4 regions of the Streptomyces sp. iso_384 genome follow, and region 1 is predicted to be linked to each of the others. Evidence: riboswitches for the same ligand, from Rfam matches in the RefSeq annotation. Region 1 holds a riboswitch; each other region holds the start of a gene.
What was found. A riboswitch is a leader RNA that binds a small molecule or an ion and turns the genes downstream of it on or off. The one in region 1 is predicted to bind cobalamin.

Region 2: linked by a shared signal. The riboswitch ahead of AC0VY3_RS16265 (ABC transporter substrate-binding protein) and the one ahead of AC0VY3_RS19670 (CbtB domain-containing protein) in region 1 are both predicted to bind cobalamin.
Region 3: linked by a shared signal. The riboswitch ahead of AC0VY3_RS28330 (ribonucleoside-diphosphate reductase subunit alpha) and the one ahead of AC0VY3_RS19670 (CbtB domain-containing protein) in region 1 are both predicted to bind cobalamin.
Region 4: linked by a shared signal. The riboswitch ahead of AC0VY3_RS11080 (cobalamin biosynthesis protein) and the one ahead of AC0VY3_RS19670 (CbtB domain-containing protein) in region 1 are both predicted to bind cobalamin.

The regions. Positions count from the first base shown of each region.
Region 1 covers NZ_JBWBTT010000001.1:4,376,696-4,383,919, forward strand. Annotated here, with positions in the region: gene AC0VY3_RS19660 (SDR family oxidoreductase) at 1-303, opposite strand, end outside; gene AC0VY3_RS19665 (CbtA family protein) at 505-1,260, opposite strand; gene AC0VY3_RS19670 (CbtB domain-containing protein) at 1,330-1,545, opposite strand; adenosylcobalamin (AdoCbl) riboswitch at 1,561-1,698, opposite strand; gene AC0VY3_RS19675 (histidine phosphatase family protein) at 1,812-2,408, shown strand; gene AC0VY3_RS19680 (4'-phosphopantetheinyl transferase family protein) at 2,457-3,191, opposite strand; gene AC0VY3_RS19685 (metallophosphoesterase family protein) at 3,188-4,168, opposite strand; gene AC0VY3_RS19690 (phosphoinositide-specific phospholipase C-related protein) at 4,325-6,535, opposite strand; gene AC0VY3_RS19695 (glycosyltransferase family 2 protein) at 6,605-7,224, shown strand, end outside.
Region 2 covers NZ_JBWBTT010000001.1:3,644,408-3,651,631, reverse strand. Annotated here, with positions in the region: gene AC0VY3_RS16295 (3-hydroxyacyl-CoA dehydrogenase NAD-binding domain-containing protein) at 1-42, shown strand, start outside; gene AC0VY3_RS16290 (thioesterase family protein) at 39-602, shown strand; partial or broken gene AC0VY3_RS16285 (adenosylcobinamide amidohydrolase) at 945-1,675, opposite strand; partial or broken gene AC0VY3_RS16280 (PRC and DUF2382 domain-containing protein) at 1,904-2,827, shown strand; gene AC0VY3_RS16275 (ABC transporter ATP-binding protein) at 3,095-3,886, opposite strand; gene AC0VY3_RS16270 (FecCD family ABC transporter permease) at 3,883-4,983, opposite strand; gene AC0VY3_RS16265 (ABC transporter substrate-binding protein) at 4,980-6,026, opposite strand; cobalamin riboswitch at 6,087-6,273, opposite strand; gene AC0VY3_RS16260 (beta-ketoacyl-[acyl-carrier-protein] synthase family protein) at 6,372-7,224, opposite strand, start outside.
Region 3 covers NZ_JBWBTT010000001.1:6,334,594-6,341,817, reverse strand. Annotated here, with positions in the region: gene AC0VY3_RS28330 (ribonucleoside-diphosphate reductase subunit alpha) at 1-1,765, opposite strand, end outside; cobalamin riboswitch at 1,903-2,056, opposite strand; gene AC0VY3_RS28325 (GNAT family N-acetyltransferase) at 2,090-2,599, opposite strand; gene AC0VY3_RS28320 (hypothetical protein) at 2,599-3,282, opposite strand; gene AC0VY3_RS28315 (YbdD/YjiX family protein) at 3,430-3,633, opposite strand; gene AC0VY3_RS28310 (carbon starvation CstA family protein) at 3,630-5,855, opposite strand; gene AC0VY3_RS28305 (GntR family transcriptional regulator) at 6,106-6,870, opposite strand; gene AC0VY3_RS28300 (sugar ABC transporter substrate-binding protein) at 7,150-7,224, shown strand, end outside.
Region 4 covers NZ_JBWBTT010000001.1:2,523,489-2,530,712, forward strand. Annotated here, with positions in the region: gene AC0VY3_RS11060 (cobyrinate a,c-diamide synthase) at 1-137, opposite strand, end outside; gene cobO (cob(I)yrinic acid a,c-diamide adenosyltransferase) at 131-730, opposite strand; gene AC0VY3_RS11070 (putative cobaltochelatase) at 730-2,778, opposite strand; gene AC0VY3_RS11075 (cobyric acid synthase) at 2,775-4,481, opposite strand; gene AC0VY3_RS11080 (cobalamin biosynthesis protein) at 4,478-5,473, opposite strand; cobalamin riboswitch at 5,611-5,742, opposite strand; gene AC0VY3_RS11085 (hypothetical protein) at 5,905-6,135, opposite strand; gene AC0VY3_RS11090 (inorganic phosphate transporter) at 6,148-7,224, opposite strand, start outside.

The DNA of each region.
Region 1 (7,224 bases):
GAGCGCCGCGACGGCGACCTCGTCGGCCACGTCCGCCTGCTGGGCGAAGGCCTCACCACCCGCGGCCGTGACGGCGGCGACGGCGGCCTCCGCCTCGGTCCGCTTGCCCGCGTAGTTGACGACGACCGCGAAGCCGTCGGCGGCGAGCCGTTCGGCGCTCTCGCGGCCGATGCCCCGGGAACCCCCGGTGACCACGGCCACCCGACGAGGGGCGTCACCGGCGCGTGCGGCCGGCGCGGAGGACGCGGATGCAGGTGCCGGCGTCGATACGGACGTCGATGCGGATGTGGACTGTTCGGTCATGGCGGTGCTCCTGGCGACTGGGGTCGCGGCGGTCCCGTGAAACCCGGCGAGATCAACGCTAACATCATCGCGATAGCGACGATACCCCATGGTCGTAGCAACGCTATGAACATCGCTACCCTTCTTTCGCCCGGCCCGCACACGACGGAACCCGCCGGGCAGGCCCCGGCGGGTTCCGTCGTGTGCGTCAGTGCGATCCGCTCAGTTCACCGCACTCGCCGTGCGGGGCGTCGCGGCGCGGGCCACGGGCGTCAGGAGACGTTCGGTGAGGTGGCCGAAGACCACGCCGAAGACGCTCCACAGCGTCGTCTGGACCGCGAGCGTCGAGAGCCGGAACTCCCACAGCAGAGTCGCCGGGAAGTCCTTGCCCACCTCGTCGAAGGAGGGCAGGAAGGCGTAGGAGAGGCCGATCAGCAGAACGAAGCCTGCGACGGCCACGACGGTGGCGTTCCAGTTGCCCAGGCGGGGAGCGAGCCATTTGCCGATGATGACGGCGGCGACGGCCAGCAGCACACTGAGGGCGACCATCAGGAAGAACAGAGTGGTGCGCTTGCCGATGGTGTCGGGGTTGCCGACGGCGGGCGGGTTCGCCGGGTACTTCAGGAACGGCACGACATAGACCGTGAGCAGGGCGGCGCCCGCGATCAGCGCGGCCGTGGCCCGGGGGCCGAAGTTGCCGATGCGGCCCAGCGCGTAACAGAACACGAGGGCGGCGATCCCGCCCACGGCGACGCCGAAGACCAGGACGCCGGTGGCGAGTCCGCCGGTCGCCTGCATGGTGCGGCTGACCAACTCCTCGCCGCCGCCGTGGTCGTGGCTGTGGGCCTCTTCGAGGGCGATGGCCGCGTCCACCTGGGACTCACCGAGGAAGTAGGCGACGGCGAGCGCCAGCGCGCCCGCGATCAGGCCCGCGAGCATGCCGCGCACGAGCAGAGCTCTGACAGATATGGAGTTCACGATGGTTTCCTGGTTTCTCTTGCTTCCCGTGTCCGCTGATTTCCTGCCGCTTCAGGTGTCGCAGGTGCCTCAGTGGCAGGGGAAGCCGAGCAGGTGGCGGCCGTCGTGGACCCACTCGTGGACGCCTTCGCCCGAGATGAGCGCAGTGGCACCCTGTTCGGCGCCGACGAAGTACAGCAGGACGAGCATGAGAATGCCGAAGAAGACCGCCCACGGGGCAATGGCCTTCGCCGAGATCGGAGTGATCGCGGATGTTCCGGTTGCGGGAACGGCGGACTGTGCCATCGCAGTACCTCCTGTGGGAACACGCGTCCCTGTCGTGGTGCTTCGGACGAAGGTGCCGGGTCTGACTCACCCGCAAGGATGCGGGTTCACAGTGGCGCGACCGTGCCGGATTCTCACCGGACTTCCGTCACACCCTCGTCATGGTCGACGTGACCATACCGCCTGTACACAGGCGCCGCCATGGTCCAATCTGCGGAGCCGGGGAGCACGGATCCCTTGGGACTGCAGGGCTTTGGGGCCCATGGTGAAGGAGTGACGGCAGGAACATGACAGTACGGGTGATGTTGATCTCACCGGCGGTGAACGCGGCACTGCGGGAGGCCCGCTTCGACGGCGACGCTCCCCTGGACCGGTCCGGCCGGGAGCGCGCGCGGGCCGCGGCCGGCGCGGTGCCGAAAGCCGGGCTCGCACTGAGCGGCCCCTCCGAGCGGTGCCGCGAGACCACCGCTGCGCTCGGCCTGGCGGCGCGGGCACGGACCGAACCGGCCCTGGCCGGCTGGGACCTGGCGCGCTGGGCCGGCCGCCGTCTCGACGAGGTGGCCGCCGCCGAGCCCGCGCAGGTGGCCGCCTGGCTCGGCGACCCCGCGGCGGCGCCGCACGGCGGCGAGTCGCTGCACGACCTGGTCGGGAGGACCGGGCGGTGGCTGGACTTCCTCGGCGGACCGGACGCACCCGGCACGAGCTTCCTGGCGGTGGCCGAGGCCGCCGTGGTCCGGGCGGCGGTCGTCCATGGTCTGCGGCTGCCCGCGGAGGCGTTCTGGCGGCTGGACGTCGCCCCGCTGACGCTGACCGGACTCAGCGGCCGGTCGGGCCGGTGGAACGTGGGACTGGGCCGCCCCCTGACCGCTCCCCCGGCCGACTGAGCGTCACGCCGCGTCGCCGCCCCAGCAGACCGGCCGGCCGGCCGAACGTCACACCGCGCTGCTGTCCCGCCAGTCGGGCCGGACCAGCACGGCCGTGGCGACGATGCCGTCCTCGATCCGCCAGAGCCCGTGCAGCGTCGTCGGCAGCGCCGGGTCGGTGAGCAGCAGCCGGGCGTCGAAGGAGCCCTCGGCGGCCACACCGCCCTGAGGACCGTTGCCGCTGCCCGGTCCATCGGTCCGTCGGAACGTCAGGTCGGCCTCGGTGAAGTCGAGTTCGAGGCCCGTGACCGGATACCAGGTCTTGAAAACGCTCTCCTTGGCGCTGAACAGGACCCGGTCCCAGTGGATTTCGCCCGCGTCGTCTTCGTCCGAGCCCTCCGGAGCGGGCGGACCGATCCGCTCGCGTTCGGCGGGCAGCGTCACCAACTCCCGTACGCCGCTGGGGAGCGGGGCGTGCGGTTCCGCGTCGATGCCCAGCGACAGCACGTCCTGCGCACGGGCCAGCGCGGCCGCCCGGTACCCGTCGCAGTGGGTGAGGCTGCCGACGATTCCCCCGGGCCACAGCGGTCGTCCCCGGTGCCCGTGGAGCACGGCCACCGGCGGCAGGCCGAGTCCGGCCATGGCCCGCCGGGCGCAGGCACGGGCCGTCGCGAAGTCGTTCCGGCGTTTGGCCACGCTCTTGGCCATCAGCGCCTCCTCCTCCGGGAAGAGGGTTCCGTCCGGGACGCTCTCCGCGCGGGTCGCCGCACAGGAGACGTCGGCGGGGAGCAGCAGCTCGATCACGAGGTGCCTCCGGGGGTGCGCGGTCGTGCGGACGGTTCGGCGCCGGTCCGGGCCGGTGGGGTGGAGTCGCCCTCGTACGGGAGGATCTGCCGCAGCAGACCGCGCGGGTGCCCCCTCTCGCGCCATTCCCTGGGGTAGCCGATGGAGACCTCCTCGAAGCGCACCCCGTCGTACCAGGTCGTCCGGGGGATGTGGAGGTGTCCGTAGACGACGGCGGTGACGTTGAAGCGGCGGTGCCAGTCGGCGGTCAGTTCGGTGCCGCACCACTGCGCGAACTCCGGGTACCACATCACCGACGTGGGTTCCCGCACCAGCGGCCAGTGCCCGGCCAGGACGAGGGGTATCTCGGAGTCGTGCTCCGCGAGCCGGCGTTCGGTCGCGGCGACCCGGGCACGGCACCAGTCGTCCCGGGTCGGATAGGGGTCCGGGTGGAGGAGGTACTCGTCGTTGCAGACGATGCCGGACTCGTGCGCGACGGCGAGCGACTCCTCCTTCGTGTGCGTTCCCGGGGCGCGGAAGGTGTAGTCGTACAGAAGGAAGAGCGGTGCGATCGCCACCGGTCCGTCCGGGCCCGGCCAGAGCGGGAAGGGGTCTTCCGGAGTCGTCACCCCGAGCTCCCGGCACAGCTCGACGAGGTGGTCGTAGCGGGCCTGGCCGCGGAGCTGGACCGGGTCCTTGTTCAGGGTCCACAGCTCGTGGTTGCCGGGGGTCCAGATCACATGGGCGAAGCGTTCGGCGAGCAGTGCGAGCGCCCACCGGATGTCCTCGGGCTGCTCCGCCACGTCGCCGGCGACGATCAGCCAGTCCGCGTCGGTCGTCGGGTGCAGGGACTCCACGAGGGGCCGGTTGTCGGTGACCGCGGCGTGCAGGTCGCTCACGGCCAGCAGCCGGCCCGCGCCCTGCTGTCGGTGTCCGTCGCCGGGGGCGGGAACGGCGGCGGGAGCACCGTGCGGTGCGGAGTCGCTCGGAGGAGGCATGGGCAGCTGGTTCCTGATCTGTCGGCGGTCGTCCGGCTCCGTCCGCACGGTGGGAGCCCTTGGGTACGTAGCGTCTCACGCTCCCCTCGCGGTTCCCCCGGGGTTTCGGAGGGTGGGCACGTCGGCCGCGGCGGGACGTCGGCCGAGGACGTGGGGTCAGTCGGCGTCCGCCCGGCGGGAGTTCAGTTCGTTCACCGCGCCGAGTGCGTCGCCGACCGTCGTGTAGTCGACGGCGATGAAGGTGACCGGACTGCCGCGCTCCGCCTCGCAGGCGCGGGTCCGCTCCAGGACCCAGTCCCGGGCGTTGACACGGCCGGCGTCCAGGCGGCTGCCGCCCGCGTTCGTGATGAAGTGGTTGAGGAGGAAGAGCTGCTTGCCGGTGCCGCCCCGGTGCGGCGCGCAGGTCATCTCGGAGGGGTTCCGGAAGGCGAACGGGGTCTCCATCCCGTACCGGTAGAAGTTGCGGTACCAGGGCGCCGGCCCGTCGGCCTTCTCGGCGAACAACACCAGCCGGCGGCCGCTGTCGATCATCTCCCCCAGCGTCGGCCACGGAGCGTCCGGGTCCGCCGCGGGGGTGTGCAGGAGGTCGTCCAGGCCGGCGGCGCGGAACGCCTTCTCGGTGTCCTCGGGGCTGATGTCGTCCTGGACGATGAGCGTCACGATCTCGGTGGGGTGGGCGCGCAGCCAGTCGCCGATGTCCTCCAGGGCCGGGACCAGTTCGATGGCCCCGGCGCGGCAGACTCCGTGGCAGAGCCACAGGCCCTCGCGCGGCGGGTTGACCTTGTCGATGGCACCGGAGATCAGGCGGCGCTGCTCGGGGGTGAACTCCGGGGAGTCGAGGCGCTCGGCGATGTCCTGCGGGCTCTCCCAGCGGTACGTGTCGATCTGGAGGGCCCGGACGCCGGTGTTGAGCTGGGCGGGGATGTCGGGGTCCTGGAGGGGGCCGATGAACCGGTCGGCCGTGGTGGACATGGCGTTGTGCGAGGTCAGATAGGCGGCTTCGTCGTAGCGCAGTTCGCACAGGCGGCTGCTGCCCAGGCACTGGCGGGGTGCGGACGGGCCGAACACGGGCGGCACGACCAGTACGCCGGCGAGTGCGGCGCAGGCCACGCCCGCCGCCGTCGTACGGACCGCCGTCGGGGTCGGCATCCGGCTCGGGCGCACGAGCAGCGCCCAGCCCACGCCCGTGAGGAGCACGCCGCCGACGAGGGCCGCGAGGGCGGCGCCCAGCCCGGTGGCCGTCATCTGGTCCACGGCGTTGCGCTGGAGGTCGTCGACGAGCGCGGTGACGCTCGGGGCCCAGGAGGACGGGACGGCGAGAAGGCGTCCCCCGGTGATCAGCCGGGCCAGCAGCACGGTCACGGCGGTCAGGACGCCCGCGCAGGCGAGCGCCTGTCCCAGCCGCATCAGCCGGCGGGCCGGGGCGGCGGGGCCGGTGAACCAGAGCGTCGCGAGAGCGGCCAGGGCCAGGGTGACGGCGAGGACCTGGAGCAGGGTCAGCAGCCGGACGTAGTCGCGGGCCTCCTCCAGGGCCGTGAGGTCGTTCCCGGCGGTCAGGGCGCCGGTGAGGTCCCACGTACCGTCCTGGAGGGTGGTACGCAGGTCGGCCACCGCGCTCCGCGAGCTGTCGGAGAGCGCGGCGGCCGCGGTGGCCGCCAGCGCGGTCGACACGTCCCCCTCCCCCAGGGCCACCTCGATCTCGGGGCGCAGCGCCGTCCGTTCCTGCTCGGGTACGGCCGTGAGAAGGGCGTCGGCGGCGCGGTCCGCCTGTTCCTCGGTGAGCGGCAGCGCGGGCAGCTCGGGGGCCCGGCCCTCCTTGAGGGCGTCGAGCGCGGTGGCGAGGTCGGCGGTGAACCGTTCGAAGTCCGGCTGGTCGCCGCCCTGGACGTTGGCCACGAGGTCGCCGAAGTAGACCTGTGCGAGGTCGGCGAGGTTCTCCAGCACCGGGGCCAGGTCGACGGTCAGCCGGAGCTCGTCGCGGTCGCCGCGCAGATAGCCGGTCACCTCCTCGATCTGCTGGTCGGTCAGGGCCCGGACCGTGGCGGGCGGCAGTACCACCTTGATGTTCGACGTCACCAGCGCCTCGGGCACGGGCAGGTGCGCGAGCAGGTCGCGGGTGACGGGTGAGATCTCCGGGTCGACGAGCACCTCGCTGTAGAGGCGGTCGTAGGCCGACTCCTCGTCCAGCACCGCCTGGTAGAAGCCGGGTGAGGCGACCGTGGACCGGATGGTCGCGGTCAGGGCGACCGTGCTGACGCACAGGACGGCCAGCAGGAAGGCGAGCACCGGCACGAGACGGCCGGACCGGCGCGGGGACGCGGGGTCCCGGAGGGGCCGGAGCGGGTTCGTGGTCGGTTCGACGCTCACCCACCCAGCCTATGCGGAATATCAGCTTTTATGCATGAATGATGATATTCAGGAGCTGAGGAGCCCGCTGTGCACTCCGTCCACCTGGCCGTGCTGATGACGAGTCACGACCGCCGCGCCCGGACCCTGTCCGCGCTGCGCGCCCTGGAGGAGCAGCGCGGGCTCCCCGCCGGGACGACGCTGGGCGTGCATCTCGTGGACACCGGCAGCACCGACGGTACGCCGGAGGCGGTCCGGATGCGGCATCCGTCGGTGGAGGTCATGTCGGTGGGCGCGGACGTCCCCCACAACCAGGCACTGCGCATCGCGAGCCGCAACAGCCGCAGCGGTGGCGGGGGCGGCGGTCCGCTCGGCGCGACGCCGGGCGGGCCGAGCCATCCGTGGACGCATCAGCTGTGGCTCGACGACGGGGTCGACCTCTTCCCGCACGCCTTGGTGACGCTGGTGCGCACGGCGGAAGCGGCCGGGCCCGAGGCGGTCGTCGTCGGTGCGGTGCGGAACGCGTACGGGGACACCGTGTACTCCGGGCGGCGGGGCCGGTCCCTGACGCTCGTCGAGCCCGGCGAGCACCGGCCGGAGCCCTGCGACACGTACGACGGACGGGTGGTCCTGGTGTCCCGTGCCGTGTACGACCTCGTCGGCGATCCCGACAAGGTCTTCCGCCACCGGATGGGCGACTACGACCACGG
Region 2 (7,224 bases), 730 kb from region 1:
ACGGGCCGACTGCCCCGGTCCGCCGAGGAGGCGACCCGATGAGCGAGCACACGCGTTCCGAGGACACCGACCACGTGGACACCCATCCCGAGGACGACACCGTGCAGGACACCACCAACGGCCTTCCCCTCTCCCGCAGCACCGTGCGGCCCGAGTGGATCGACTACAACGGCCATATGAGCGAGGCGTTCTACGTCCTCGTCTTCGGGTACGCCACCGACGCGATGATGATCGAGACCGGTCTGCACGCCGGGTACCGGGAGAGCACCGGCTGCTCGCTCTACACCGTCGAGTCGCATCTGCGCTATCTCCGCGACGTCGCCGAGGGCGCCCATCTCGTCGTCCGCACCCGCCTGTTGGGGGCCGACGCGAAGAAGGCGCGCTTCTGTCACGAGCTGTACGTGGTCGACGCGCCGGACGGCGTACCGGAGCCGGAGGCCGTCCCGGTGGCGACGAGCGAGCTGCTGGCGCTCCATGTGGACCAACGGGCCGGCCGCACCGCCCCGTTCCCGGACCCCGTACGCGAACGGCTGACCGCACTCGTCGAGCCGGCGCCCGAGTGGGCAGGCCGCTCGATCGCCGAGGTGTCGGCGGCCCGCTGAGCGGGCGGCGGTTCCGGGGCCCGGCCCCGTTGCCGCCGTGTTGCGTGGGGGGTGACGGGCCGTCGCGGGGTCGTGGCCAAGTCGGGCGACACGCTTCCGAGGGTGCGGAGCGCGTCCCACGGTCCGTATTCAGCCCGTCACCGCCCCCGTGCGAGGTACCGCATGAGCCAGCCCCTCGACTCCGTCACCGCAGGCCACACCCCCGAGGACCAGGAGCGGGGGCCTGCCGGCGCGGGCGGCGGACCGTTCGGGGCGCAGGCAGCCGATGGCCACCGCGCACACCACCCAGGGCTGTCCGTTCGACGCGGTGGTGCGGCACCCGGTGACGGTGGTCCGACCCGGTCACGCTGCCGGGCGGGCTCCCGCCAGTACGGCCGTGTGGACGGCGCGGGCGATCCGCGCGCCCCAGGTGGAGCGGGGTCCGGCGAAGGGTTCGCCACCGTCGGGCCCCGGTTCGGGGGCGGCGACGCACACGGCGTCGGTGGGGGTGCCCGAGCAGTCGAGTCCGGCGTCCAGGAGGGCCTGGACCTTGGCCTCGGTGGCGGTGGCGACGGCGTTGACGAGGGCGGCGTCGGAGAGCGCGGCAGGAAGGGTGACGACGATGTTGACCGTGCCGGGCCGGAACGAGGGGGCCCGGTCGTCGTCGGGGGCCGCCGCCCAGCCCCGTACACCGAGGCCCGCCGTGACGGTCGCCGTGACACCGCCGTCGTGGCCGGTCGCGTACGCGGCGACGTCGGCGGCGGTCATCAGCCCGGCGCCCGGGCCGGTGAGCCCCTCCGCTGCGGCGATCTCGGCGAGGTGGCGGTCCGGGTCGAGGCGCGGGTAGCCGCCGGGGACCTGGGCGTTGAGGATCCAGGCCCGGGGGCCGATGCCGCCGCCGAGCACCGCGCTGCTGCAGACCCGGACACCGGGCCCCAGCCGCCAGAGGAGGTGGTGGAGGCGGTGCCCGTCCTCGTGCCGGTCGCGCAGTTCGCCGCGTTGCGCGGGCAGCCGGACGCGTACGGAAGAGATGGCGCACCCCTGGAGGCTCGGCGGTTCGGCAGGTCGGCGGTGGTCCGTCGTACGGCCGCCACGGTCCGCCGATCATATGCGGGACCTGCGTCGTCACCCGTTCGGCCTAATAGGTTTCGGGGCGGCCCGGCACCGCCGCACGGGGCCAAGGCCCCGCACCGGGCCTTCGAGGACCTCGATCCGGGCAAGCGGCCGGTTGCAGCGTGCATGCGGGTGAGGCGCGATGGAATTCGGACGCGCCACCTCCGGTGGAGCCAACCACAGGGCGTGCCCGAGAGGAGGAATCGGTTATGGGAGCCGCTGACGGTTTCACGGATTCCGGAGAACTCGACGGTCTGACCGTGTACGACAACGACGGCGAGAAGGTCGGCAGTGTGGGCCGGGTGTACGTCGACGACGACACCGGCAAGCCCGACTGGGTCACGGTCAAGACCGGTCTGTTCGGCATGAAGGAGAGCTTCGTCCCGCTCGCCGGATCCCGTCGAGTGGGCTCCGACCTGCACCTAGCCCATCCGAAGGACAGCGTCAAGGACGCGCCGCGGGTGGACGCGGACGCGCACCTCTCCGTCGCGGAGGAGGAAGAGCTGTACCGGCACTACGGCCTGACCAGGAAGTCCGGCAACCTAGGTGACGACCGGTCGGCCGGCATGGACGCGCCGACCACCGCCGGGACCGGGGCGATGGGCGCGGCCGGTGCCGCGGGTGCGGCAGGTGCGGCCCGTGGGACCGGAACGGCCCCCGGAGCCAGGGCGACCGGGAAGGCGACCACGGCCGGGACGAGCGCCGGGACGGCCGGCGCGGGAACGACAGGAGCTGCGGGCATGGCAGGAGCAGGCAGCGGTACGGGCAGGCACCGCGACACGGACGCCTCCACCACGGCACGCCCGCTGGCGGGCGCCGGAGCGGGCACGTCCCGGGCGGCCGACATGAGCGGCAAGGAGGAGATGATCCGCTCCGAGGAGCAGCTGCACGTCGGCAAGGAGGAGTACGAGAGCGGCAGGGCGCGGCTGCACAAGTACGTGGTGACCGAGGAGGTCACCCGGACCGTGCCCGTGTCCCACGAAGAGGTCCGCGTGGTCCGCGAACCGTTGCAGCCCGGCGAGAAGACCGTCGGGACGACGGACCTCGGTGAGCAGGACGTCGAGGTCACCCTGCACGCGGAGCGCGCCACCGTGCGCAAGGAGGCCGTGCCGGTGGAGCGGGTCCGGCTGGAGACCAACCGGGTCACCGAGCAGAAGGAGGTCTCCGCCGAGATCCGCAAGGAGAAGATCGACTACGCGGACGGCAAGGACATGGGCACCGGCAAGGACACCGATGGCGAGTTCGGCCAGGGGCGACGCCGCTGACCAGCACCTCCTCAGGTGGCCACACGGCCGCTCCCACGTCCTCGGCCGCCGGGCGGACTCGTACACGGGTCCGCCCGGCGGGCTGTCCGGGGGCGCGACCGCGCTCAGCGGCGTACCGAGAGGACCGTACGGCGCTCAGCGGCGCGGCAGAAACCGTACCGAGGGGCGTCCGTCGGGGCCTTCCGGGGTGACGACAGCCCGGACCCCGTAGACGTCCTCGATGAGTTCGCCGGTGACGACCTCGGCCGGGGTGCCGCCCGCGACAACCCGGCCGGCCTTCATCACGGTGATCCGGTCGCAGAACATCGCGGCGAGGTTGAGGTCGTGCAGCGCGACGACGCTGGTGACGGGGAGTTCGGCGACCAGGGCGAGCAGGTCCAGCTGGTGCTGGATGTCGAGGTGGTTCGTCGGTTCGTCCAGGAGGAGTTCGCGGGGCTGCTGGGCCAGGGCGCGGGCGATCTGGACGCGTTGCCGTTCGCCTCCGGACAGGGTGTGCCAGGACTGGCCGGACCGGTCCGTGAGCCCGGTGCGCCGCAGCGCCTCGGCGACGGCGTCCTCGTCGGTGCGGTCGGGGGCGGACCAGGCGCGGCGGTGCGGGATACGTCCGAGGCGTACGACGTCCAGGACGCTGAGGTCGACCTGGGTGACCGCGTGCTGGTCGACGACGGCGATCCGGCGGGCGACGGTGCGGCGGCCGAGGCCGGCGAGGGGGTTCCCGTCCAGGGTGACGACACCGGTGGCCGGAGCGAGGAGGCCCGCGAGGATCCGCAGCAGGGTGGACTTTCCGGAGCCGTTGGGGCCGATGAGTCCGACGGTGGAGCCGGGCGGCGGGGCGATGTCCACGCCGTCGAGGATGAGCCGGCCGCCCGCCTCCCGGCCGACCCGCTCGGCGCGCAGGCCGACGGAACCGTGCGTGGTGCGGCTCATGACGTGCTCCGGGTGCGGTACAGGACGAGGACGAAGGCGGGGACGCCGATCAGCGCGGTGACGACGCCGACCGGTACCTCCTGCGGGTCCAGGACGGTCCGGGCGAGGGTGTCGGCCCACACCAGGAAGATCGCCCCGGCGAGTGCGGTGACCGGCAGAAGCCGCCGGTGCCCGGATCCGGTGACGGCGCGGGCCGCGTGCGGCAGGACCAGGCCGACGAAGCCGATCGCCCCGGCCGCGCTGACCAGGGCGGCGGTCAGCAGGGCCGTGGTGCAGAGCAGCACGATCCGGGTGCGGGCGACGTTCACGCCGAGCGCGGCGGCGGCGTCCTGCCCGAAGGCGAAGGCGTCGAGCGTACGGGCGTGGGCCAGGCAGACCACCAGGCAGACGGCGAGCACGGCGGAGCAGAGGACGACCTCGCTCCAGCCGACGCCGCTGAGCGAGCCGAGGAGCCAGAACAGCACCCCGCGGGTCTGCTCGGCGTCGGCGGAGGTCATCACGACGAAGGAGGTGAGGGCGGAGAAGAGCTGCATCGCGGCGACGCCGGAGAGGACGACCCGGTCGGTGGAGCCGCCGAGGGTGTGGCTGAGCAGCAGCACCAGGGCGAACGAGCAGATGGCCCCGACGAACGCCCCGGCCGACAGCGACACCGCTCCCCCGCCGACCCCGAGGACGACCACCACGACCGCCCCGGTCGAGGCTCCGGAGGAGACGCCGAGGACGAAGGGGTCGGCGAGCGGGTTGCGCAGCAGGGACTGCATCACCGTGCCGCACACCGCGAGCCCCGCGCCGCACACGGCGGCGAGAAGGGTGCGGGGCATGCGGAGGTTCCAGATGATGCCGTCCCGGATCGGGCTGAGGTCACTGGCGCCGAACCCGAGGTGCGCGGCGACGGCGGACCAGACGTCGGGCACGGAGATCCGGGCGGGCCCGATGGTGACGGCGACCGCGACGGAGGCCAGGAGGAGGAGCAGGCCGCCGCTCCAGAGCAGAACGGTGAACGGCGCACCGACCCGGGCGGGGCCGTCGGGGCGGACGGCGGCAGGCGGTGCGTCGGCCGGCTTCCCGACCGTACGGCTGTCCGTGCTCGCCCTCACCCCGCGAGCCCGAAGTCGCGCAGTCCGGCCGCGACGCGCTCCAGGCCCTCGACGGTCCGGATGGTGGGGTTCATGGCCTGGCCGCTGAGCAGCACGTAACGCCGGTTCTTGACGGCGTCCATCGTCTTGGTGACCGGGTTGGACTCCAGGAACTCGATCTTCTTGTCGGCGCTCTCGGCGGTCTGCGTCGTACGGCTCAGGTCGCCGATGACCAGGACGTCGGGGTTGCGGTCGGCGACGGTCTCCCAGCTGATCTGGGGCCATTCGTCGTGGGTGTCGTCGAAGACGTTCTTCGCGTCGAGCTCCTTGGTGATGACGCCGGGGGCGCCGCAACAGCCCGCGAGGTAGGGGGCCTTGGAGTCGGAGAACCAGTAGAGAAGGGAGGCGTCGGAGGCGTCGACGCCCTCGGTGGCCCGGTCCACGCGGGCCCGGAGCTTCTTCACCAGGGCGTCACCGCGCTCGGGGACGCCGAACACCTGGGCCAGTTCGCGGACTTCCGTGTAGACGCTGTCCATCGTCAGCGGTGCGGTACGGGCTCCGTCGCCGCCGCCGCTGTTGTCCTTGCCGGTGCAGTCGGCGGGCGAGATGTACGTGGGAACGCCGAGCTTCTCGAACTGTTCGCGGGGGGCGACGCCGCCCTTGGCGAGGGTCGAGGCGAAGGAGGCGCTGAGGAAGTCGGGCTCCTTGTCGAGGACCTTCTCCGAGGAGGGCCGGTTCTCCGATATCCGCTCGACCCCGGCGTTGGCCTTCTCCAGGCCCTTCATGACCGGGTCGCTCCAGGTGGCGGTCCCGGCGAGCCGGTCCGCGAGCCCGAGCGAGAGCAGGATCTCGGTCGACCCCTGGTCGACGGAGACGGCCCGCCGGGGCGGGGCCTCCACGGTGACGGTGCGCCCGCAGTTCTCGAGGGTGAGCGGGAAGCCCTCGGTCTTCTTCCCGTCGGCGGCCCCGGTGCTCTCACCCCCGCCGCAGGCGGTCAGCAGGAGGAGCCCCGCCGCGAGCAGGGCGGCGGTACGTATCGGGGCGAGGGTGGCCGTGGACAGCACGAAGGACCTCTGTGTCTCTGGGCCCAGCCGCGGAGCCCGTCGTACGGTTCCCGTGCCCCGGTGCGGGCGCGGGTGCCAGCAGGTCTTCGGACTCGGGTTCGTCCGGGCGGGACGCCTTCCCGGAGCAGGTGGGTGCTCCAGTGGCCGTGGCCCCGCCCGTCCCCCTCACCGCTGCGCGTCAGTTCCGGTCTCGCACCGGATTCCCTGACCCCGTCGCTGGGGTTCGACTGGCCCCGGCAAGCTATCACGCGGCTCCGCGGACCAGGCGCGGTGCGGCGGGCCGCTGGGCGCGGGCCGGTGCGGCGCGGGATCGGCCTGCCGCACCGGCCCGGGCGGACTGCGTCGTTACGGAGCCTGGAGGGCGATCACCGCGTTCTGGCCGCCGAAGCCGAAGGAGTGGCTGACGGCCCGCCGTACCGGCACCTCGCGCGGGGCCTTGGTGACGCAGTCGATGTCGAACCCGGGCGCGGGGGCGTCCAGGTTCGCGATCGGCGGGATCATCCCGTGCTGGAGCGTGAGGATCGTCAGGCCCGCCTCGATGGCGCCGGCCGCGCCCATGCAGTGGCCCAGTACGCCCTTGGGGGCGGTGACGGGCGGCCGGTGCGGATAGGCCCGGCCGATGAGGGCGGCTTCGGTGGCGTCGTTGAGGGGGGTCGACGTCCCGTGCGCGTTGACGTGGTCGACGTCCTCTGGCCGCCAGCCCGCGTCGCGCAGCGCGCCGTCGACGGCCGCCCGCGCCACGTCCCCGGAGGGGTGGGGGCTGGTGGGGTGGTGGGCGTCGGTGGTGGCGCCGGTACCCGCGATCAGGGCCCGGGGGGAGGCGCCTCTGGCCCGGGCGTCCTCGGCCCGCTCCAGGACCATGACGGCCGCGCCCTCGCCCATGACGATCCCGGCCCGGTCCGCGGCGAAGGGCCGGCAGAGGCGGGCGGGGTCGCCGTCCCGCGGTGCCGCCGCGCCGGAGCGGGCGAAGCCGGTCATCGCGACCGGGAACACGATGGACTCGGTGGCCCCGGCGATGGCGATGTCGCAGTGGCCCAGCGTCAGCATGTCCCGGGCCACGGACAGGGCGGTCACCCCGGACGAGCAGGCCGTGCACGGGGCGAGGCTGGGTCCGGTGGCCTTCATCCGGATGGCGATCTCGGCCGCGGGCATGTTCGGGATGGTCAGCAGGATGCCCGAGGGCGAGGTGGCCTCGGGG
Region 3 (7,224 bases), 2.0 Mb from region 1:
CGTAGTGGTCGGGGTGCAGCACCCCGCGCGCGGCACGCGTCTCCGACCACGCGGGCAGCGGGCCGGAGCGCTCGGCGAGGTCGCAGGACGCCTCGTACGCGGCCAGCATGATGCGCTCGGAGATCTTCGTGGAGAGCGCGCGGGCCTCGGGCGAGTCGAACGGCAGGCGCAGCTGGAAGAAGACGTCCTGGAGGCCCATCGCACCCAGGCCGACCGGCCGCCAGCGGGAGTTGGAGCGCCCGGCCTGCTCGGTCGGGTAGAAGTTGATGTCGACGACCCGGTCCAGGAAGGTCACGGCCGTCCGCACGGTGGCGTCCAGGCGTTCCCAGTCGATCGAGCCGTTCGCCACGAAGGCGCCCAGGTTGACCGAGCCCAGGTTGCAGACGGCCGTCTCGCCGTCGTCGGTGACCTCGAGGATCTCCGTGCACAGGTTCGAGGAGTGCACGACCCGGCCCGGCTCGGCGGTCTGGTTCGCGGTCCGGTTGGAGGCGTCCTTGAACGTCATCCAGCCCTGACCGGTCTGCGCGAGGGTCCGCATCATCCGGCCGTACAGCTCACGCGCCGGAATCGTCCTGCGGGCCAGACCCTTGGCCTCGGCCCCGCGGTAGGCCGCGTCGAACGCGTCGCCCCACAGGTCGACCAGCTCGGGCACGTCCGCCGGGGAGAACAGCGACCACTCGGTGTCCGCGTCGACCCGGCGCATGAACTCGTCCGGGATCCAGTGCGCCAGGTTCAGGTTGTGCGTACGCCGCTGGTCCTCACCGGTGTTGTCGCGGAGCTCCAGGAACTCCTCGATGTCCGCGTGCCAGGTCTCCAGGTAGACCGCCGCCGCGCCCTTGCGCCGGCCGCCCTGGTTCACCGCCGCGACGGAGGCGTCCAGCGTCTTGAGGAACGGCACGATGCCGTTGGAGTGCCCGTTGGTGCCCCGGATCAGCGAACCCCGGGCACGGATGCGGGAGTACGACAGACCGATGCCGCCCGCGTGCTTGGAGAGCCGCGCCACCTGGTGGTAGCGGTCGTAGATCGAGTCCAGCTCGTCCTTCGGCGAGTCCAGCAGATAGCAGGAGGACATCTGCGGGTGTCGCGTACCGGAGTTGAAGAGCGTGGGGGAGGAGGGGAGGTAGTCCAGCTTGCTCATCAGCCCGTAGAGCGCGGCGACCTCGTCCAGCGCCCGCACCGACTCGTCCTCGGCGAGGCCCGCGGCCACGCGCAGCATGAAGTGCTGCGGGGTCTCGATGACCTCGCGGGTGAGCGGGTGGCGCAGGAGGTAACGGCTGTGCAGCGTCCGCAGACCGAAGTAGCCGAAGCGGTCGTCGGCGCCGTCCGCCAGGGCCTGCTCGACGAGCTTGTCGAGCGCGTCCGCGTGCAGCGCCACGAACGCGGCGGTGCGGTCGGCGATCAGGCCCTCGCGGTGCCCGACGGCGACCGAGGCGGAGAAGGACGTCGCGCCCTGCCCCGCGGCCTCGTCCGCGATCGTGCGGGTCAGCAGCCGGGCGGCGAGCCGGGAGTACGCCGGGTCCTCGGAGATCAGCCCCGCGGCGGCCTCGGTGGCCAGCGAGCGCAACTCGGCCTCGTCGGAACGGGCGTTGCGCCCGCGCAGCGCGGCGGCGGCGACCCGGCCGGGGTCGGTGTCGGGCAGATCGACGGTGAGGTCGGTCAGGGTCCGCAGCAAAGCGGTCCCGGGTCCGTCGTTCGGGGCGTTCCCGGCCGTGGTGGACTCGGCGGATTCGGTGGCTGAAACCGGATCGGCGGGCGCGATGGTCACTGGGCTTTCCCTCGCTCGGCAGGGGGCCGGCAGCAGGCGGGGAAGCCGGGCAGCGCGAAGCCCGGGGCAGGGCAGCACAGCTGACGGCGTCCACCGGCCTATCCGCGAGGCCCGGACGTCTGGCATCCGGTTCGGTCGATCCGGACGCGCTGTCGGCAGGTCATCGGACTTCAGGTGTGCAAAAACACACTGATCACACCGTTGCGGGACAGTTCCGGATTCGCACCGGATTCCCCTGCGACGACAGCGAGGTCGAGCATACATGTGGGGGCCGCCAGATGCTGCGGCCCCCACATGTTGTGTCGCGTCGATTCAATACGCCCCTCAGGACGCCGCCTCCAGCCCCAGCCGGAAGGTCATGAGCCGCAGGCCCGGCACCGGCTCCCAGTCCCGTTCAGGGGTCCGCAGAAAGCCGAGCCGACGGTAGATCCTGTGGGCCGCGAGCATGGCCGGCTGCGTCGACAGCACCAGTGCCCGGACAGCCTCCGTCGACCGGGCCCGCTCGATGCACGCCCGCACGAGAGCCTCTCCCACGCCCCGTCCGCGCCCCGCGCGGGCCACGGCCAGCATCCGGAATTCGGCCTCGCCCGGACCGGCGATGTCGCGCCACGGAGTGCCGGGAGCGGCATACGTCACGCCGCCGAGCACCGTCCCGTCCGCGTCGAGCGCGACCAGCACCTCCGCCTCGGCCGCCCGTCGTTCCACCGCCCGCAGCTGGAGCAGATACGGGTCCTGCGGGCCGTCCAGCAGATCATCACCGAGATACGCCTCGGCGATGATCCCGCCGAGCGCGGCGTACTCGGCGGGTTCCGCCACCCTGATCGTCAGATCCATCAGCCACTCGCTCCCACATCGTTGTTCGGCGCGCCGTCGCCCACCGGCGGCAGATCGCCGCGCTCGACCGGCTGCCGCCCGGCGGCCTCCCCGGCCGGCGGCAGCACCCGGTCCAGTTCCCGGTCGTCGGCTCGGTGGGCGGCCCGCGCCGCCGAACGCAGCGTCGCCCGGTCCACCTTGTCGCGCGGCCCGCTCACCGTGACCACGAGTCCGCCCTGTTCCCAGGCGTACGCATGGCCCGACTCCGTGGCCCGGTACCACTGTTCGCCGTCCCGCTCGCACGTCACCAGGGGCTCCTGACCGCTCGCGGCCGCGGCCCCCTCCGCACAGTCGGCCTCGGCGCGCGGGCGGCGCTCCACCGACAGCTGGAGCGTTCCGCCGTCCGGCGCGCTGTAGGAGCTGCTGAACCCGTCGTCACCGAGCGCCCCGACCGACTGGCGTACCAGGGCGTAGCCCGCGGCCTCGGTCACCCACACCTGCTCCGCGACGAGCTGCGCGGCGCTCGCCCGTGCCTCCAGATCCGCCCGGTCCGGCGCCGGACCGTCCGAGGAACTCCGGCCCGCCGCCATCGTGTCGGGCGCCGGCTCGGTGCCGCAGCCCGTCGCCGTCAGGGTCAGTGCCAGCGTCAGCGGCAGGGTCAGGAGGAGGGGCCGGAGCCGGGGCGACCGGGAGCGCGATGTCATGGGCACATCTTTTCGTACGGTGAGGGGTCCGCGCACCGGGTAATCGAACGGTGGACGGACACCGGAACGACCTCCGGGCCGCCGCCCGCTCCATCGAGGGAGGGGCGACGGCCCGGGATCCAGGGCCCGCTGACCGGCCGGTGGTGCTCAGCAGCAGCGGAAGCCCTCGCGCGGATCGGCCTCGCGGGCGTCCGTGCGGCTGCGCTCGAACGCGCGGCGGGTCATCACCGGGGCGTCCGGATCGTGCGTTCTCGCGTGTGCCACATAGCGGTCGTACGTGGACTCGCCGGTCAGCTCACGGACGTACCAGCGGATCCGTCCCGCCACCCGCCGGACGTCCGCGACGGTCATGTCGGACTCCCCGTTCCCGCGGGCTCCTTGCGGAGGCCGCCCTCGGGGCCGAGGCCGGCGGCGGCCAGTTCGGCCTTCTCCTCCGGGGTCGCGATGAGCGAGGCCGGGGCGACGAGCTTGGACTCGACGTACGGCGTCTCGTGGAGCTTGACGCTCTCCGGGTCGCGGATGGCCTTGTAGCAGACCCGCCCGGCGTCCACGAGCACCACGATGATGAGGAGCGCGAAGAGCGCGCTCAGCACCCCGTCGACGGTGGAGTTGGTGACGACGGTCCGCATGTCGTCCATGTTCTTCGCGGGGGCCAGCACCTCGCCCGCGTCGATGCCCGCCTGGTACTTGTCACGCTGGGCGAAGAAGCCGATCTTCACGTCCTCGGAGAAGATCTTCTGCCAGCTCGCGGTGAGGGTGACCGCCACGTCCCAGGCGAGCGGGACCGCGGTGACCCAGGCCCACTTCAGCCGGCCGGACTTGACGAGCAGCGTGGTGCAGACGGCCAGCGCGACGGCGGCCAGCAGCTGGTTGGCGATGCCGAAGAGCGGGAAGAGCTGGTTGATGCCGCCCAGCGGGTCGTGCACACCGACCCAGAGGAAGTAGCCCCAGCCGCCGACCACGACGGCGCTGGCGAACCAGACGCCCGGCTTCCAGCTGACCTCGCGGAACGGCTTGTAGGCGTTGCCCAGCATGTCCTGGAGCATGAAGCGCCCGACCCGGGTGCCGGCGTCCACGGTGGTCAGGATGAAGAGCGCCTCGAACATGATGGCGAAGTGGTACCAGAACGCCTTCATCGCGGTCCCGCCGACCACCGCGGAGAAGATCTCCGACATGCCGAGCGCGAAGGTGGGCGCGCCACCGGTCCGGGAGAGCAGGCTCGCCTCCTCGACGTCCTTGGCGGCCTGGGCCAGGGCGTCCGGGGTGATGGTGAAGCCGAAGTTGGCCACGGCCTGGGAGGCGGACTGGACGCTGTCGCCGATCACGCCGGCGGGCGCGTTGATGGCGAAGTAGAGCCCGGGGTCGATGATGCAGGCGGCGATCATCGCCATGATCGCCACGAACGACTCGACCAGCATGGCGCCGTAGCCGATCATCCTGATCTGCGTCTCCTTCTGGACCATCTTCGGCGTGGTGCCGGAGGAGACCAGGGAGTGGAAGCCGGAGAGCGCGCCGCAGGCGATGGTGATGAAGACGAACGGGAACATCGAGCCGGCGAAGACCGGGCCCGAGCCGCTGGAGGCGAAGTCGGTGACCGCGGGCATCTTCAGGGTCGGCAGGGCGACGACCACGCCCAGGGCCAGCAGCCCGATCGTGCCGACCTTCATGAAGGTGGAGAGGTAGTCGCGCGGGGCCAGCAGCAGCCACACGGGGAGCACGGAGGCGAGGAACCCGTACACGATCATCCAGATGACCAGCGTGCCCGGCTCCAGCGTGAAGAAGTCCGCCCACGACGACTCCGCGACCCAGCCGCCCGAGACGATCGCGAGGAGCAGCAGCGCGACGCCGATCAGGGAGACCTCGCTGACCTTGCCGGGCCGCAGGATGCGCAGATAGACGCCCATGAAGAGGGCGATCGGGATCGTCATGCCGATGGAGAAGACGCCCCACGGCGAGTGGGCGAGCGCGTTCACGATGACCAGCGCGAGGACCGCGAGCAGGATGATCATGATGATGAAGACCGCGACCAGGGCGGCGATCCCGCCGACCGGCCCTATCTCGTCGCGCGCCATCTGGCCGAGCGAACGGCCGTTGCGGCGGGTCGAGAAGAAGAGCGTCACCATGTCCTGGACGGCGCCGGCGAAGATGACGCCCACGACGAGCCAGATCGTGCCCGGCAGATAACCCATCTGTGCGGCGAGCACCGGACCGACCAGCGGGCCCGCGCCCGCGATGGCGGCGAAGTGGTGGCCGAACAGGACCCGGCGGTCGGTGGGATGGAAGTCGACGCCGTTGTCCAGCCGTTCGGCCGGGGTCGCACGGTTCTTGTCGACCTTCAGGACCCGGTTGGCGATGAACCGGGAGTAGAAGCGGTACGCGATGGCGTACGAGCCGAGGGCCGCGGCCAGCATCCAGGCGGCGGAGACCTCTTCACCCCGCGAGAGCGCGAGGGTGGCCCAGCCGATGGCGCCGGCCAGGGCCACCAGGCTCCAGACGACTATGGACTTCGGGGTCGGAGCCCGCCGTCCGGGTGCGGGTGGAACCGGTGGTGCTGATGTGGGCGTTTCCGGCATATCGATCCGTCCCCTCGCGCGATCACTGTCGTAACGTGCGCGAAATCTAGGTGGTGCGGCCGCTCTCCGGAACCCCTGTCCGCATACCGGTCGTGTTTCGCCGATGTCTCCACCGAAGTTCCGCAGTCATGACACGGACGGGAGGGAGGATCGGTTCACGCGATGCCCGCGTCACTCGGGATGACCGAAAACAGGCGGTGGCCCGGGGAAGGGATCCCTGGGCCACCGCCTGTTCGTGCGCTGGTGGTTCTCAGTCCGTCGGGCGTTTGAGACGGGCCACGAACTTGTAGCGGTCGCCCCGGTAGACCGAGCGCACCCACTCCACCGGTTCGCCCTGGCCGTCCACCGAATGACGGGACAGCATGAGCATCGGCAGGCCCACGTCGGTGCCCAGCAGACCGGCCTCGCGCGGGGTGGCGAGCGAGGTCTCGATGGTCTCCTCCGCCTCGGCGAGGCGGACGTCGTACACCTCGGCGAGCGCGGTGTAGAGCGAGGTGTACTTCACCAGCGAACGGCGCAGCGCCGGGAAGCGTTTGGCCGAAAGGTGGGTGGTCTCGATCGCCATCGGCTCCCCGCTGGCGAGCCGGAGCCGCTCGATGCGCAGCACCCGGCCGCCCGTCGAGATGTCCAGCAGGCCGGCGAGCGTGTCGTCCGCCGTGACATAGCCGATGTCCAGCAGTTGGGACGTCGGCTCCAGTCCCTGGGCGCGCATGTCCTCGGTGTACGAGGTGAGCTGGAGGGCCTGGGAGACCTTCGGCTTGGCGACGAAGGTGCCCTTGCCCTGGATGCGTTCGAGGCGGCCCTCGACGACCAGCTCCTGGAGCGCCTGGCGCACGGTGGTGCGCGAGGTGTCGAACTCGGCCGCCAGGGTGCGTTCGGGCGGCACCGGGGTGCCGGGCGGCAAGGTGTCCGTCATGTCGAGGAGATGGCGCTTGAGCCGGTAGTACTTCGGTACGCGCGCCGTGCGCGTACCGGCACCGGTCTCGCTCCCCGTACTGCCCCCGTCGGCACCCATGGCCCGCCTTCCCGACTGCTGCGTTGCTGCCGTCACCGGCTCCTCCGTCTGTCGCGGCTCACATGGTGGCACGGTCCGGTCACGGGTCGTCGCCCTCCCTTAGGTGTCGGTCCTATAACGGACGCGAGTGCACTTCTTATACACCCTTGACACCCCTAAAGGTCTAGGCCAAGCTCCCGGTACTGGTCTAAACCATTAAAGACCAGGTCCAGCCCCAGCAGAACTCGTCGAATGTCTTCGCGGTGGGTGGGGTTGCAGCATCCCTGAGGAGGGTTTGACGTGAAGCGCAAGCTCATCGCGGCTATCGGTGTCGCGGGCATGTTGGTTTCGGTCGCGGCGTGTGGTTCCGACGAC
Region 4 (7,224 bases), 1.9 Mb from region 1:
ATGTAGTCCGGGCCCACCTTGTGCGGCGAGACGGCCAGCCCGCGCGCGGCGAAGGCGGCCATCAGACCGGTGGCGACGGTGGTCTTGCCGCTGTTGGAGGCCGGAGCGGCGATGACCAGACGGGGCACAGTCACCACTCGATGCCCCTCTGGCCCTTCTGCCCCGCGTCCATCGGGTGCTTGACCTTCGACATGTCGGTCACCAGGTCGGCGGCCTCGATCAGCTGGTCGGGCGCGTTGCGGCCGGTGATCACCACATGCTGGGTGCCGGGCCGGTTCCGCATCACCTCGACGACCTCGTCGGTGTCGATCCAGCCCCAGTGCATCGGATAGGCGAACTCGTCGAGCACGTACAGCTTGTACGTCTCGGCCGCCAGGTCGCGCTTGACCTGCTCCCAGCCCTCACGGGCCTTCTCCTCGTTGTCGAGCTGACCGTCGCGCTGGACCCAGGACCAGCCCTCGCCCATCTTGTGCCAGTCGACGGTGCCGCCCTCTCCGCTCGCGCCCAGCACCTTCAGCGCGTTCTCCTCGCCGACCTTCCACTTCGCCGACTTCACGAACTGGAACACCCCGATCGGCCAGCCCTGGTTCCAGGCCCGCAGCGCGAGCCCGAAGGCGGCGGTCGACTTGCCCTTCCCGATGCCCGTGTGGACGAACAGGAGCGGGCGGTTGCGCCGCTGCCGGGTGGTGAGCCCGTCGTCCGGCACCGATGTCGGCTGTCCCTGCGGCATCAAGCGGCCCTCCCGGCTGCGGTGACGTCCTTGACGAGTCCGGCGATCGAGTCGGCCCGCAGCTCGTCGAGCGTGACGGCGGTGCCTCCCAGATCCCGGGCCAACTCCCCGGCGAGACCGAGGCGTACGTACCCCGACTCGCAGTCCACGACGACCGAGGCCGTCCCTTCGGACCGGTGCAGCCGTGCCGCCCGCCCCGCGAGCGCCACCGGCTCGGGCCCGCCGGTCGCCCGCCCGTCCGTGACGACGACGATCAGGGGCCGCCGCGACGGATCGCGCAGCCGCTCCACCCGCAGGACGTCGTGGGCCTTGAGCAGCCCGGCGGCGAGCGGGGTGCGCCCGCCCGTCGGCAGCGACTCCAGCCGTGCGGCGGCCGCGTCCACCGACGAGGTCGGCGGCAGCGCCACCTCCGCCTCCTTGCCCCGGAAGGTGACCAGACCGACCTTGTCCCGCCGCTGGTAGGCGTCCAGCAGCAGCGACAGCACGGCCCCCTTGACCGCGCTCATCCGCTGCCGGGCCGCCATCGACCCGGAGGCGTCCACGACGAACAGCACGAGGTTGCCCTCACGCCCCTCCCGGGTCGCCTGCCGCAGATCGTCCCGGCGCACCACGAGCCCCCGCCCGGCACGCCCGCGCGCATGCTGGTGCGGGGCGGCCGCCTGCACGGTCGCGGCCAGGTGAAGCTTGGTCAGCGACCCCTGCGGGCGGCGCGCGCCGGTCGTACGCCCGTGCTCGGTACGGGCCCGGGAGCGCCGCCCGGCAGCGCCCTCGCCAAGCCCCGGCACGCTGAGCATCTTCGTCCGGAACGGCTCGGCGGACGCCACCGGCTGCTGCTCGGCCCCGGTGGACCGGCCGGGCGCGTCGGGGGTGCCTTCGGGAGCCTGCGACGGCGTGTCGCCGTCCTCGCCGCCCTGGCCCTGCGGCGGCGTACGGTCGCCGTCGGCCTGCGGCGGCACACCCCCGCCGCCACCGCCGTCATCGTTCCCGCCACCGTCGGGATCGGGGTCGGGCTGGTCATCGTCGTTGTTGTCGTCCTGCGGGCCGGCCTCGTCCAGGGTCTGGTCGAGCTTGTCCTCGTCCAGGCCCGGCGCGTCGAAGGGGTTGCGGCGACGCCGGTGGGGGAGTGCGAGGAGCGCGGCCTGGCGCACGTCGTCGGCGGTGACCTCCTCGCGCCCCGCCCAGGCGGCGAGCGCGGTGGCGGTACGGGCCATCACGATGTCGGCCCGCATGCCGTCCACCTCGAACGCGGCGCAGGTGGCGGCGATCTGCCGCAACACGCCGTCGCCGAGCACGACGCGGGGCAGCAGGGCGCGCGCATCGGCGATCCGCTGCCGCAGGGCGCTCTCCTCCTCGGCCCAGCGCGCCGCGAAGCCCTCGGGATCGTCGTCGTACGCGAGCCGGCGCCGCACGACCTCGACCCGCTCGTCGGTGTCCCGGGAAGCGGCCACCTCGACGGTCAGCCCGAACCGGTCCAGCAACTGTGGCCGCAGCTCGCCCTCTTCCGGGTTCATCGTCCCGACCAGCAGGAACCGCGCCGCATGTCGTACGGAGACGCCCTCGCGCTCCACGTACGAGGCACCCATGGCCGCCGCGTCCAGCAGCAGGTCCACCAGGTGGTCGTGGAGCAGGTTGACCTCGTCGACGTACAGGATCCCGCGATGCGCGTCGGCCAGCAGCCCCGGCTCGAACGCCTTCACGCCCTCCGAGAGCGCCCGCTCGATGTCCAGCGCCCCCACGAGCCGGTCCTCGGACGCGCCGACGGGCAGTTCCACGGTCCGCGCGGCCCGCGACACACCGGCCGCCTCCGCGTGCGGACCGTCGGGACACGCCGGATCGGGCGAGGCCGGATCACAGGAGAACCGGCACCCGGGCACGATGGCGACCTCGGGCATGAGGGCGGCCAGCGCACGCACGGCGGTGGACTTGGCGGTCCCCTTCTCCCCCCGCACGAGCACCCCGCCGACAGCCGGACTGACCGCGTTCAGCAACAGCCCGAGCCGCAGGTCGTCCTGCCCGACGATCGCGGTGAAGGGATACGGCGTACTCACAAGGCCTCCTGGTCGACATGAACAACAGCTGCTTCCCCGAGCCCGCGGGGCGTTGACTCCGCGGACCGGGCACCATCAAGCCCCTTGTTCCCGCGGGCTTCTCCCAGCGCCTCCGGGTGAGCCGTTTCCAGCCCCTCCGGCGATCGAGGAGCGGGGTCCGGGGCAGCGCCCCGGCTCTGCGGAGCCCCCGCACCCGACGACGGCGCCCCCGGCGGCACAAAGGGCAACCCCGGCGGCGCCCCGCCTTCGATCAACCGCCACAACGCATCCGTATCCGCGTGCTCCTCCACCAGATCCCCCAGCCGATCCAGCTGCTCCTCCCGCAGCACCCCGAAACTCGTGTCCGGCGCGGGAACGAACCGCCGCCCTGCGGCCCGGGCCACCTCCACCAGGAACCGCCGCCGGAACGCATCGCTCTCCAGCGACCCGTGCCAGTGCGTCCCCCACACCGCCCCCACCCGGCACCCGTCCAGGAACGGTTCCCCGCCCCGTACATCGGCCACCCCGTGGTGGATCTCGTACCCCTCCACCGGCTCGCCCAGCGCCGAACCGACCGGCCGCGCCAGCGTCTTGGCCCGGTCGAAGCGGATCCGCACCGGCAGCAGCCCCAGCCCGTCCACGACCCCCGCCCGCGACTCCACCTCGTCCTCGATCCGCTCACCGAGCACCTGGAACCCGCCGCAGACGCCGAGCACCGGCCGGCCCTCCGCCGCCCGCCGTACCAACGCGTCCGCGAGCCCCCGCTCGCGCAGCCAGGCCAGCGCCTTCACCGTGCCGCGCGTCCCGGGCACGATCACCAGGTCCGCGTCGGCCAGCTCATCGGCCCGGTCCACGAAGCGGACGACGACGCCCGGTTCGGCGGCCAGCGCGTCCACGTCCGTGAAGTTGGACATCAACGGCACCGCGCAGACCGCCACCCGCAGCACGTCCTCCCCATGGGGCGGCGCCACCACCGACTCGCGGACCGCGCCGCGCAGGGACACCCGCAGGCCGTCCTCCTCGTCGATGCCGAGCCCGTGGGCGTACGGCAGCACTCCGTACGTCCGCCGCCCGGTCAGACCGTGGAGCATGTCCAGCCCCGGCTCCAGCAGTGAGACGTCGCCCCGGAACTTGTTCACGAGGTAGCCCGCGACCAGCGCCTGGTCCTCGGCGCTCAGCAGCGCCGTCGTGCCGAAGAACGAGGCGAAGACCCCGCCCCGGTCGATGTCCCCGACCACCAGCACAGGGAACCGCGCGGCCCGCGCGATGCCCATGTTCACGATGTCGGTCCGCCGCAGATTGATCTCGGCAGGCGACCCGGCCCCTTCGCAGATCACCGCGTCATGGCTCGCCCGCAGCTGCTCCAGACAGTCCGTGACCGTGCCGAGCAGCGCCTCCTGACGGCCTCCGTGGTACCCCCGGGCGCTCATCTCGCCGACCGGCTTCCCCATCAGGACCACCTGGCTGGACCGATCGCTGCCGGGCTTCAGCAGCACGGGGTTCATCAGGGCCGTCGGCTCCACCCGGGCGGCCTGCGCCTGCATCGCCTGGGCCCGCCCGATCTCCGCGCCCTGGCGGGTCACGAAGGAGTTCAGGGACATGTTCTGCGCCTTGAACGGCGCGACCTTCACGCCCCGGCGCACCAGCCACCGGCAGATGCCCGCCGTGACGACGCTCTTGCCCGCGTCCGATGTGGTTCCCGCGACCAGCAGTCCGCCGCTCATGCCCGTCCCCGCTTCTGTCCTGTCGACGACCGTCCGGCGACCGCACGGCCGGCGGCCACGCGCCCCGCGACCAGCCGGCCCGCCACGCACACCCCGAGGGCCAGCGCGCCCACCCGGCGCGAGAGCCGCACCGCGCGTTCGATGTCCGCGCCCCGCACCTCCCGCCCGGCCGCCCCGTTGAGCACCGGCCGGTGCTCGACGCGCCCCGCGTACGCCAGCGTCCCGCCCAGCCGTACGCCGAGCGCCCCCGCGAACGCGGCCTCGACCGGACCGGCGTTCGGGCTCGGGTGCCGGCCCGCGTCCGCCTTCCAGGCGCGTACGGCCTCCGAGGGCCGTCCGCCCGCCGCGACGGCCAGCGCGGCCGTCAGACGGGCGCCCGGCCACCCCGCGAGGTCGTCCAGGCGGGCCGAGGCCCAGCCGTAGCGGCGGTGGCGGGGCGACTTGTGGCCGACCATCGCGTCCAGCGTGTTCACGGCCCGGAACCCGACGAGCCCGGGCACCCCGCCGATCGCCCCCCACACCAGCGCGCCGACGACCGCGTCCGAGGTGTTCTCGGCGACCGACTCGACGACCGCGCGGGCGATGCCCGGACCGTCCAGGGAGTGCGGATCGCGCCCGCACAGATGCGGCAGCCGCTCCCGGGCCACCTCCAGGTCCCCGGCGGCCAGCGCGCCGCCGACGGCGCGGGCCTCCCGGCCCAGCGACGTACCGCCGACGACGGACCAGGCGGTGGCGGCGGTCAGCGCGACGGCGAGCGCGGGCCGGTCCCGCACGGCGCGTGCGGCCAGCGCGGCTACCCCCACGGCGCCTCCGGCGCACACCAGGGTGTGCAGCGCGCCCCGGCCCCGGTCGTCACGCCACAGCAGGGACTCCACCCGCGCGGCGGCGCGGCCGAATCCGGCGACGGGGTGGCCGCGCCGGGGGTCGCCGAGCAGGGCGTCGGCGATCAGTCCGGCCGTGGCGCCGTACGCGAAGACGCGGTCGGCACGCACGGCTCAGGCCGCCGTGAGCAGAGGCGTTCCGGCACCGGGGCCGTCACTGGGGGGCACAGGATGCGGCACACGGCGGCCGGGCATGGCGTAGGTCCTCACTCAGGGTCCGCGCCCTGGTTCGACGTGACCGGCGACGAGAGTCTCCTGGCTTCCGGATCCGCAGTTCCCCCGGCCTTCCAGCCCGCGTACCGCGAGCCGTGACGTCCGGTGTGGGGGAGTGCTCCCCGGTGACAGTGGCGGGACCGCGCCGGATTCGCACCGGCTTCCTCTGCTGTCGCCGTAAATGGCTCCGGCAGTCCACCACGCCCCGAGAACAGCCGTCAACTCGCTGTTGACCTGCGGGGCTCCCCTGTGGGCGGACGCACACACGGACGCACATCGGGCCGGACACACGAGGTGTGTCCGGCCCGAGGAAGTGCGGTGGAACGGGGTCAGGCGACGATCAGATAGATCCCGTACGAGACCGCCGCCACGCACAGCCCGAAGCAGGCGTACGCGCCGGTGCGCGCCAGCGCCACCGATCCGCCGGAAACGCTGCTTCCGGCCGTGGCGGACTGCTTGGAGAGGGCGACGATGCCCAGGGTGAAGAGGCCGACCAGCGCGACGGTGACCACGAGGCTGACACCGAAGACGGAGGCGAGAGCTGCCCAGTCGATTTTCATGCGGATCTGTCCTTACACCGTGGCCGGCGGCCGGGCCGGGTCGTCGGGCGCCGTGGCCGGAGCCGGGATGGTGGTCATGAGGTCGGAGGCCGGGCCGCCGACGGGCGGCGGCTGGACCGCGGCGATGGCGGTGGTGACGACGCCCTGCGGCTCGTCCTCGCCGACGGCCGCGTCGTTGACGTTGGTGTGGTCGACCGGCTGGCGGCGCGAGGCCAGCCAGATCGCGAAGGAGCCGCCGACGAGCAGGATCGCGGTGACGGTGATGCCCCAGGTGCCCTGCTTGGTCAGGAACTCGGCGCCCGCGCCGACCAGACCCGCGGCCGGCAGGGTCAGACCCCAGGCGACGAACATCCGGGTGGCGGTGGACCAGCGGACCACGCCCCCCTTGCGGCCGAGGCCCGCGCCCATCACGGCACCCGAGCAGGACTGGGTGGTGGAGAGCGAGAAGCCGAGGTGCGAGGAGGCCAGGATGACGGTCGCCGCACTGGTCTGGGCGGCGAAGCCCTGCGGCGGCTTGAGATCCGTCAGGCCGCTGCCCATGGTGCGGATGATGCGCCAGCCGCCGAGGTAGGTGCCGAGCGCGATGGCCACACCGGCGGAGACGATGACCCACATCGGCGGGTTGGAGCCGGGGGCGAGGACGCCGCCGGTGACCAGGGCCAGGGTGATGATGCCCATCGTCTTCTGGGCGTCGTTGGTGCCGTGGGCGAGCGAGACGAGACCGGCGGAGGCGATCTGTCCGGCCCGGTAGCCCTTGGCCGTCGACTTCAGCTGGTTCGGGTCGGTGACGTTCCGGTTGATCCGGTACGTCAGCCGCGTGGCCAGCATCGCGGCGAGGCCGGCCACCAGCGGGGCGGCGATCGCCGGGAGCAGCACCTTGGTGACCACGGTGCCGCCGTTGATCGAGGACCAGCCGGCCGACATGACCGCGGCGCCGATCAGACCGCCGAACAGGGCGTGGGAGGAGCTGGAGGGCAGGCCGACCAGCCAGGTCAGGAGATTCCACAGGATGGCGCCGACGAGCGCCGCGAAGATGACCTCGGTTCTGAGGCCGTCCTCGTTGACAATCCCGCCGGAGATCGTCTTCGC